4 regions of the Streptomyces sp. NPDC004721 genome follow, and region 4 is predicted to be linked to each of the others. Evidence: riboswitches for the same ligand, from Rfam matches in the RefSeq annotation. Region 4 holds a riboswitch; each other region holds the start of a gene.
What was found. Region 4 has a riboswitch for cyclic di-AMP ahead of ACWEK3_RS06205 (transglycosylase SLT domain-containing protein). Riboswitches for the same ligand answer to the same signal wherever they lie in the genome.

Region 1 (2,190 bases), on a different contig from region 4:
TCACCCGAAGGGCAGCAACACATGGCTGAGCGCCGCGTCAACGTCGGCTGGGCCGAGGGCCTCCACGCCCGCCCCGCCTCCATCTTCGTCCGGGCCGCCACGGCCTCAGGCATCCCCGTGACGATCGCCAAGGCCGACGGGACGCCCGTCAACGCGGCCTCCATGCTGGCCGTGCTCGGCCTCGGCGCCGAGGGCGGCGAGGAGGTCGTCCTGGCCTCCGACGCCGACGGCGCGGACGCCGCGCTGGACCGGCTGGCCAAGCTGGTCGCCGAGGGGCTCGGGGAGCTTCCCGAGACCGTCTGACCGGCAGGACCGCTCCTGCGCCGAAGCCGTGCCGCCCGGACGGGGTGGCACGGCTTCGGCGTGCCCGGCGTGCCCCCGGAACACCGGAACACCGGAACACCGGAAGGGAACACGGCGGGGAACACCGGAAGCCCCGGCTCGGGAGCCGGGGCTTCGGGAGTGTCGCGTGACGCGCCGGGCGGTGTGCCGGCGCGGGAGGTCAGATGTTGAGGCCGTGCCGGCGGAGGTAGGCCACGGGGTCGACGTCGGAGCCGTAGTCCGGGGACGTACGAGCCTCGAAGTGCAGGTGCGGTCCGGTCACGTTGCCGGTCGCGCCGGACAGGCCGATCTGCTGGCCCGGGACGACCTGCTGGCCCACCGAGACCCCGATGGACGACAGGTGCCCGTACTGGGTGTACATGCCGTCGGCCATCCTGATCACGACCTGGTTGCCGTACGCCCCGCCCCAGCCGGTCTCGACGACGGTGCCGATGCCGACCGCGTGGACGGTGGTGCCGCTCGCGGCGTGGAAGTCGATGCCGGTGTGGGTGCCGGAGGACCACAGGGAGCCGCCGGTGCGGTAGCCGGTCGATATGTAGGAGCCGAGGATCGGCGTCACGAAGGCGTTGAGACGCTTGCGCTCGGCCTCGCGGGCGGCGCGCGCCTTGGCCTCGCGCTCCTTCGCGGCCCGCTCCGCGGCCTTCTTGCGCGCGGCCTCCTCGGCCTGCTTGCGCGCGGCGGCCCTGTGCTGGGCGAGGGCCTGGGCGTCGATCTTCTCGGCGACGCTGTCGCCGATGGTGACGACCGGAGTGAGGCCGGTGTCCTCGGCGGCGGGATCCTCCGCGGCGAGGGCCGGGGCGGCGAGGGTGCCGATGACGCCGGTGGTGGCCAGGGCCGCGACGCCCGCCGCGCGAGCGGTGGTGCGGTGCATCCGGCTCGGCCGGCGGTGCTTCCCGGCGGCGCGGGTGAACGCCATGGAGACGTGGGTCCTTTCCTTCCCTCTCGCCTACCGGGTTAGCTGACGGGTTCGGAGCAGGAAGGTCTCCTACGGCCCCCTCGCGGCGCGCGCGGGTGTCCGATTCACCCCAGGGACGGTGGGTCCCCGGCTCCCCTGGCTCGCGCCGTACGGGGACTCGGCGATGGCTGTCCGGTGCCGCGGACGCGGCGCACTGCCCGACGAACAGACGGACCGACGCTAAACGGGGCCGCTTTCAATTCCCAAACGGATCAGATGTTTTGTAGCGCATACCACAGGGCAGACAGGCAACCTCCCCCTCAATTCGGACATCGTGGGGCCCTGGTGGCGTTTCGCACCAGGGCCCCACGTGCGCGTGTGCCGTTCGCCGCGCGTGCGGCGGCGAGGGGGGTACCTCTACTCGGCCGCGACGACGATGACCCGGCCGACGCCCAGGGCCTCGACGGGCTCCTTGATCTGCGCCGCGTCACCGACGAGGACCGTCACCAGCCGGTCCACCGGGAACGCGTTGACGACGGCCGCGGTCGCCTCCACCGTGCCGGTCGCGGCGAGCTGTTGATAGAGCGTCGCCTGGTAGTCGTCGGGCAGGTGCTGCTCGACCTGGTCGGCGAGCGTGCCCGCCACGGCGGCGGCCGTCTCGTACTTCAGCGGCGCCACGCCGACGAGGTTCTGCACGGCGACGTCCCGCTCGGCGTCGGTGAGGCCCTCGGCGGCGAGCTTGCGCAGCACCGTGAACAGGTCGTCCAGGGCCGGGCCGGTGTTCGGGGTGTCGACCGAGCCGCTGATGGCGAGCATCGCGGCGCCCGACCCGTCGGGGGCCGACCGCAGCACCTGGCCGAACGCCCGCACCCCGTAGGTGTAGCCCTTCTCCTCGCGCAGGACGCGGTCCAGGCGGGAGGTGAGGGTGCCGCCGAGACAGTAGGTGCCGAGCA
Region 2 (2,190 bases), on a different contig from region 4:
GCCGTCCTCGAGGGTGAGGATCGTGCGGTAGCCGTAGGAGCCGGCCCAGCCGGCCTCGGTGATGGTGCCGGTGTGGATCGCCTTGAGCAGGGAGCCCGTGGGCGCCGCGAAGTCGAGGCCGGTGTGGTAGCCGGAGGACCACATGGAGCCGGCCTGGCCGAAGGTGGAGGTGAGCGTGTACGAGGAGGTGGGCAGCGCGTACTGCCTGGCCAGCTCGGCCAGCCGGGCCTCCTCGGCCTTCCTCGCGGCCTCCTCGGCCTTCCGCTTGGCCGCCTCCTCCGCCTTCTTCTTCTCCGCGGCGGCCTTGGCCTCGGCCGCCTCCCGCGCCTTCGCCGCCTCCTCGGCGGCCTTCTTGGCGGCGGCGGCCTCGGCGTCCGCCTGGGTCTTGGCCTCGATCTGGACCTGCTGCTGCTCGGCCTGCGCCATGATCCGGTTGCGCAGCACCTCGCCGGCGTCCGAGGTGCCGTCCTCGGCCTCGGCGGCGGTCACGCCGACGGCGCTGAGCGCGGTCGACGAGCCCGCGGGTGCGGTGTCGGAGGAGTCCTCGAACAGGGAGCCCACGGAGGGCAGGTCGGGCAGCGAGATGGACACCGGCGGCTTGCCGCTGTTGGCGCTCGCCATGCCGCCCGCGCCGACGGCGGCGATGACGCCGACACCGAGAACGGTGGAGCTGCGGGCGAGTCCGCCGCCGCGCTGCTTGGCGACGCGGTGCCGGCCGCGCACGGGACGGATGGACTCCGCGGTGGGGTTCCACTCCTCCCAGAGGCCCTCGTCGGCGCGGCGGCTGTCGTAACCGAAGGTCTCTCCGTGCTGCCGACTCGGCGCGAACGGGGCTTCCGGGGCAGGCGGGTTGGACGCCACGAAGGCGTACTCCTTTCCTTCCGTCTCGCCTACCGGGTTAGCTGACGGGTTCGGAGCGGGAAGGTCTCCTACGCGCGTAAACAAGCCGTACGTACACGGCGGTTACGCTCGATTCACCCCAAGTTGGTGGTTCCCCGGTTCCCTTGCGGGATTCGGCGTGCGCGCACGGAGCCGACTCTTGTGACGGCTGGGACGACCGTGTTGCGTTATCGAACGTTAATAGACTCGGGGCCCGGATTCCAAGCCGTTCGGCTTGATCATTAAACCTTCCGGCCCGACCTTACGGTCCATGACCACCGAAAACCGGGCGAGTTGACCGCATCTCGGGGAGAGCCATGTGTCCGCGAAACACTCAGGGCCGGAATCCATTGATCGGATTCCGGCCCTGAGCCTTCAGTAGCGGGGACAGGATTTGAACCTGCGACCTCTGGGTTATGAGCCCAGCGAGCTACCGAGCTGCTCCACCCCGCGTCGTTGTGACACCAGTGTATGTCATCCGGAGGACTGCTCGCACCCACCCCACCTGCCACTGCTCGCCCCACGGTTCCCGGCCGTGCGACGAGGCCCCGCTCAGCCGAGCAGATGCCGGTTCGGTTCCTTGGCCCGCTCCTCGAACTCCGGCACCACGACGACGTCCGCGCCACCGGCCGCCAGCACCCCGGTCCCGTCGGCGTCCTCAACGAACGTGTCCGGCTCCCGCCACGCGGTCACCACCCGTCGCACCCCGGCGTCCAGAATCAGCCGGGCGCACGGACGCGGCCGGGAGGCGCGGCGGGCGCACGGCTCCAGACTGCTGTACACCGTGGCGTCCGGCAGCCGCGGATCCGCCGGGCCGACCTTGGCCAGCGCCGCCTCCTCCGCGTGCACGACCGGGTCGCCGCCCTCCCGCGAGTACCCGCGGGCGAGTTCGGTCCCGTCGGCGGCGACCACCACGGCGCCCACGCTGAACGCGGTCCGGGACGGCGGGCACTGGGCCGCCAGTTCGCAGGCGAGCCGGAGCCAGTGCCGGTCCGCGGGCACGGCGCGGCCGGCGGTGCCGGGAGCGGTGGGCTCGTAGCGCACGAGGACGACGTCCTCGATGGTCCGCGTCTCCACCAGCCGCAGCCGCCCGCCCTGGTAGGTCCCGGGTCCGAACAGCCGGGGCGCGTCCGCGTCCCCCACGAACACGGGGGCGAGCACGAGCTGCACCTCGTCCGCGAGCTGCTGCTGGAGCAGCTGCGTGTGGACGGTCCCGCCGCCCTCGACCATGAGCCGGCGCACCCCGCGTACGTCGTGCAGGTGCTCGAGCAGCCGGGGCCAGCCGAGTTCGGCGCCCAGCGGCACCACGTC
Region 3 (2,190 bases), on a different contig from region 4:
GGGCGGACGACGCTGTGGATCGGCATGTAGTAGATCGACTCCTCGCGGACGTTCGTGCCCGGGCGCGGCGCGTGGATCATCATGCCGTTGCCGATGTAGATCCCGACGTGGCTGATGTCGTTGTAGAAGAAGACCAGGTCGCCGGGTTTGGCCTCGGAGACGGGGACGGTCGTGCCGGCCTCCACCTGGCTCCAGGTGGTGCGCGGCAGCGAGATCCCGGCGGACTTCCAGGCGGCCAGCGTGAGCCCGGAGCAGTCGTACGAACCGGGGCCGGTCGCGCCCCACACGTACGGCTTGCCGATCTGGGCCCTCGCGAAGTCGAGGACCTTGGCGGCCTTGGCGGCATAGCCGGTGCTCGATCCGGCATCCGTGCTCGTGCCCCCGCCCGTACCCGTGCCCGAGCCCGTACCCGTGCCCGAGCCCGTACTCGTGCCCGAGCCCGTGCTCGATCCGGAGCCCGTGCTCGATCCGGAGCTCGCTTTCGCTTCGGAGCTCTTGGCCGCCTGCTCCTCCTTGCGCTTCTGCGCGGCCGCCGCCGCCTCCGCCGCCGCCTGCCGGCGGGCCAGCTCCGCGGCCTTCTGCCGGGCGATCTCCTGCTTCTTCTTCTCGATCGCCGCCAGCCGCGCCTTCTCCTCGGCGGTCAGCGTCGACAGCAGGTGGCGCGCCTCGCTGAGCCTCGTCTGGACGTCGAGCTTGCTGGTCCTCAGATCGTCCTGCGAGGTGGTCAGCGACTCCAGGATCTTCGTCGCCTCGGTGCGCTTCTTCGTCGTCGCGAGCTGCGCGGTCTGGTAGTCGTCGACGGCCTTCTTCTGGCGCTCGGTGAGCTGCCTCATCAGATGGTCCTGGTCGAAGTACTGCTGGGGATCCTTCGCGAGCAGCAGCGTCGCGGTGCCGGACATCCCGCCCGTGCGGTACTGGGCGGCGGCGAACATGCCGAGCTCGCGCCGCGCCTCGTTCAGCTTCGCGGTGCGCTTCGCCACGTCGTCGAGGAGGCCGTTCACGCGTGTGCGCTGCGTGGCGGTCTTCTCCTTCGCCGCGTTGTACTTCTCGGTGGCCACTCCGGCCTGGTGGTAGAGGTCGTCGACCTTCTTCTGCACCTCTTCGAGGCTGGGCTTCCGGGGCTGTGCGGGCGCGGCGTTCGCCGTCTGGGACAGCAGCGCCACGGAGGTGAGGGCCGCGGTCGTCAGACCGAGGGCCGGGGACGTGCGCAGTCCGGCGATCCGGGTGGCCGTGGTCCGGGCTTTGCGGTGCGACGCCAAGGGTGGCGCCTCCTTCCATAGACCGCCTACCGGGTTAGCTGTCGGGTTCGGGCGGGTGGTCGGAAGGGCTGCCCTACCGTCCCGTGCGCGCTGTGGGGGACGCGTGAACGGGACCGATTCACCCCAGGGATGAGTGGGTCCCCGGCTCCGGCTGCCGTGAGGCGCACCGGATTCGGCGCAGGCCACCCGTCCCGGCGTGGTTCGCCGGCGGGGGTACGGGGTGCCCGCCGGGCACGCTAGCCAACGCTTGTGACTGCTGTGAAGGTTGGTGCGTGATATGTCCGCTACGTTTTCGTGACTTTCACGGTACGCATACGGATGGCTGCACTCCGGTGTTTTCGGGACCGTCGGACCGTACGTCCGGTGGGCGGCGGGTGTCCCCGTTTCCGGGGCCTCCCCGACGACCTCCGACCGGCGCGGAAAGCGGGACCGCCGTCAGGGCTCAGGACCGGGAGTCCGGATAGGCTCTGGCCAGGACGGGCTTGATCCGACGGGAGGCCGGGATGACGGCGCCGGGGCGCAGGAGCAGTACCTTCACGCGGCTGCTGCGGCACGGCTTCATCCATGCCTCGGACGCCGAGCGGCTGCTGGACGGGCCGGACCTCGCGCCGCTGAGGGACGATCCGGTGCTGCTGGAGGCGCTGGGCGCCACCGCCGACCCGGATCTCGCGCTGGGCGGGCTGGTCCGGCTGCTGGAGGCGCAGCCGGAGTCCAAGGCCCGCCGCGAGCTGCTCGACACGCTGATAGCGGCCAAACCGCTGCGCGACCGGCTGCTCGGCGTGCTCGGCGCCTCCACCGCGCTCGGCGACCACCTCGCCCGGCACGCAGGCGACTGGCGGGCGCTGGTCACCTACGAGCCGCGCGACCTGCACCCGGGGGTGGAGGAGTTCGAGCACGGGCTCGCCGAGGCCGGCGATCCGGTCGCGCTCCG
Region 4 (2,190 bases):
CTTCGAGAGCCTGGTCCCGCACGGTCAGCCCGAATGGCCCGACGACGGTCACGAGGGGTCTCCTGTCTGCTGGTGTCTGCTGGGGATTACACGGTTTGTCGATAGGTCGCTGCCCTCACTCAAGTCAGCGTATCCGGTCACGTTTCGATCACCGATATCGCCCACCTATACGGGCCAGGCCACTTCACCCGACGTGACCACCATCACGTGTCAGCCACACGGCCCACACACCGTCACGCATGAAGTCCGATTCACCCCTATTAGGGTTTCAATTCTCTTTAGTGGTAATTGCCCTTCGGCCGCCCGAGCCGTGACTTGGAACACACACCCCTCCGTCCGCACCATCTCTCGCACTCCTTCACATTCCCTTTACAGGCAGCCGAGTTGAACCTTGGCAGGTGCAAAGGATCAAGCACCACATACACCCCAGACCAAGGTCAAACAGGACGAGTGTGATTCCGGCACTTGTTCGGGACATGTGCTCTCGCATACGTTCCCGGCACCGACGGGCGGACGCCGAATCCTGCCGCCGCCCGTAATCCCAACGACCGAATGACCCATGGCAGGAGCGGGGGACCCAGGTAAGTTCGCCGGGCCGGGTGTCGTACGTACCGCGTACGCCGCACCGGAACGGCTTGGGGTGAAGCCGTGCCCTTCAGGGCGCGGCCGGGCACCTCCCAGCCCGAACCCGACAGCTCACCTCGCAGGCGACGGAGAGGAATTCCCCCATGCCTGCAAACGGTCAGCGCCGCTCTACCCGCACCGCCCGCCTCATCCGCACCCTCGCCGTCACCGGCACGGGCGCAGCCGTCCTCGCCGTGCCGCTGCTCGGCGCCACGACCGCGTCCGCGGCAACTCCGGCCACCGTCCGGACGGCCGCGAGCTTCGGTTACTCGAACAACCTCGACGGCTGGATCCGGGCCTCCCTGGCGGTCATGGCGGAGAAGGGCATCCCGGGCTCCTACAACGGGATCCACCGCAACATCATCCGCGAGTCCTCCGGCAACCCGCGCGCCATCAACCTCTGGGACTCCAACGCCAGGAAGGGCATCCCGTCCAAGGGTCTGCTCCAGGTCATCGACCCGACCTTCCGGGCTTACCACGTGAACGGCACGTCCTGGGACATCTACGACCCGATCGCCAACATCACGGCCGCCTGCAACTACGCGGCCAAGCGGTACGGCTCCATCGACAACGTCTTCGGCGCGTACTGACCGGACCGTAGCCGGACCACACACCGGCTAGCGCTGTGACCGGAAAGGTCTGCCGGAGCCGGTGAACCTTTCCGGTCGCAGCACTAGACAAAAAGTCGTTCGAGGACGACGGCGATGCCGTCGTCCTCGTTCGACATCGTGACCTCGTCGGCCACCGCCTTCAGCTCGGGGTGGGCGTTGGCCATGGCGACCCCCCGGGCGGCCCACTGGAACATCGGGATGTCGTTCGGCATGTCGCCGAAGGCGAGGGCGCTCTCGCGGCCCAGTCCCAGGTGTTCGGCGGCCAGCGCCAGCCCGGTCGCCTTGGTGATGCCGCACGGCTGGAGTTCGACGGTCCCGGGGCCCGACATGGTGACCGTGGCGAGGGAACCCACCGCGCCGCGGGCCGCCGCCGCCAGCTCGTCGTCGGACAGCGCCGGGTGACGCAGCAGCACCTTGCTGATGGGCGCGCGCCACAGGTCGTCGCGCCGTTCGACCCGTACGGCGGGCAGCGCCGGGTGCGGCATGAGATACCCCGGCTCGATGAGCGTGAGCCCCTCGACCCCGTCCTGGTCGACCGCGACGTGCACCTCCCCCACCTCGGCCTCGATCTTGCCGAGCGCGGTCTCGGCCTGCTCCCGGTCCAGGGTGACCGACCACAGCAGGCGGTCGCTGCCCGCGTCGTAGAGCTGGGCGCCCTGACCGCACACCGCGAGCCCCGTGGTGCCGAGGACGTCGAGCAGTTCCCGCACCCTCGGTGCCGGCCGTCCGGTCACCACGAGGTGCCGGGCACCGGCGGCCGCCGCCCCCGCGAGCGCGGCGAGGGACCGTTCGGACACGGTGTGGTCGCCGCGCAGCAGCGTTCCGTCCAGGTCAGTGGCGATGAGGGTATATGTGAGGGCGGCCATGATCAGAGAATACGGATGGCGCGGCCCGCCGACTCGACCGGAACCGGACGACCGCGACGGCCACCGGGCTCCCGGCTCCCTCTCCTGAA

Region 1: another riboswitch for cyclic di-AMP. It lies ahead of ACWEK3_RS26815 (M23 family metallopeptidase); the one in region 4 lies ahead of ACWEK3_RS06205 (transglycosylase SLT domain-containing protein).
Region 2: another riboswitch for cyclic di-AMP. It lies ahead of ACWEK3_RS28710 (M23 family metallopeptidase); the one in region 4 lies ahead of ACWEK3_RS06205 (transglycosylase SLT domain-containing protein).
Region 3: another riboswitch for cyclic di-AMP. It lies ahead of ACWEK3_RS14685 (NlpC/P60 family protein); the one in region 4 lies ahead of ACWEK3_RS06205 (transglycosylase SLT domain-containing protein).

Annotation. Positions count from the first base shown of each region.
Region 1 covers NZ_JBSGBZ010000032.1:45,120-47,309, forward strand. The annotation lists gene ACWEK3_RS26810 (HPr family phosphocarrier protein) at 22-303, shown strand; gene ACWEK3_RS26815 (M23 family metallopeptidase) at 503-1,258, opposite strand; cyclic di-AMP (ydaO/yuaA leader) riboswitch at 1,271-1,431, opposite strand; gene ACWEK3_RS26820 (M16 family metallopeptidase) at 1,655-2,190, opposite strand, start outside.
Region 2 covers NZ_JBSGBZ010000037.1:59,286-61,475, reverse strand. The annotation lists gene ACWEK3_RS28710 (M23 family metallopeptidase) at 1-861, opposite strand, end outside; cyclic di-AMP (ydaO/yuaA leader) riboswitch at 873-1,029, opposite strand; tRNA gene ACWEK3_RS28705 (tRNA-Met) at 1,259-1,332, opposite strand; gene ACWEK3_RS28700 (dihydrofolate reductase family protein) at 1,432-2,190, opposite strand, start outside.
Region 3 covers NZ_JBSGBZ010000013.1:101,825-104,014, reverse strand. The annotation lists gene ACWEK3_RS14685 (NlpC/P60 family protein) at 1-1,259, opposite strand, end outside; cyclic di-AMP (ydaO/yuaA leader) riboswitch at 1,268-1,447, opposite strand; gene ACWEK3_RS14680 (bifunctional [glutamine synthetase] adenylyltransferase/[glutamine synthetase]-adenylyl-L-tyrosine phosphorylase) at 1,763-2,190, shown strand, end outside.
Region 4 covers NZ_JBSGBZ010000005.1:148,783-150,972, reverse strand. The annotation lists gene ACWEK3_RS06210 (polyprenyl synthetase family protein) at 1-52, opposite strand, end outside; cyclic di-AMP (ydaO/yuaA leader) riboswitch at 537-723, shown strand; gene ACWEK3_RS06205 (transglycosylase SLT domain-containing protein) at 729-1,214, shown strand; gene ACWEK3_RS06200 (HAD family hydrolase) at 1,298-2,101, opposite strand.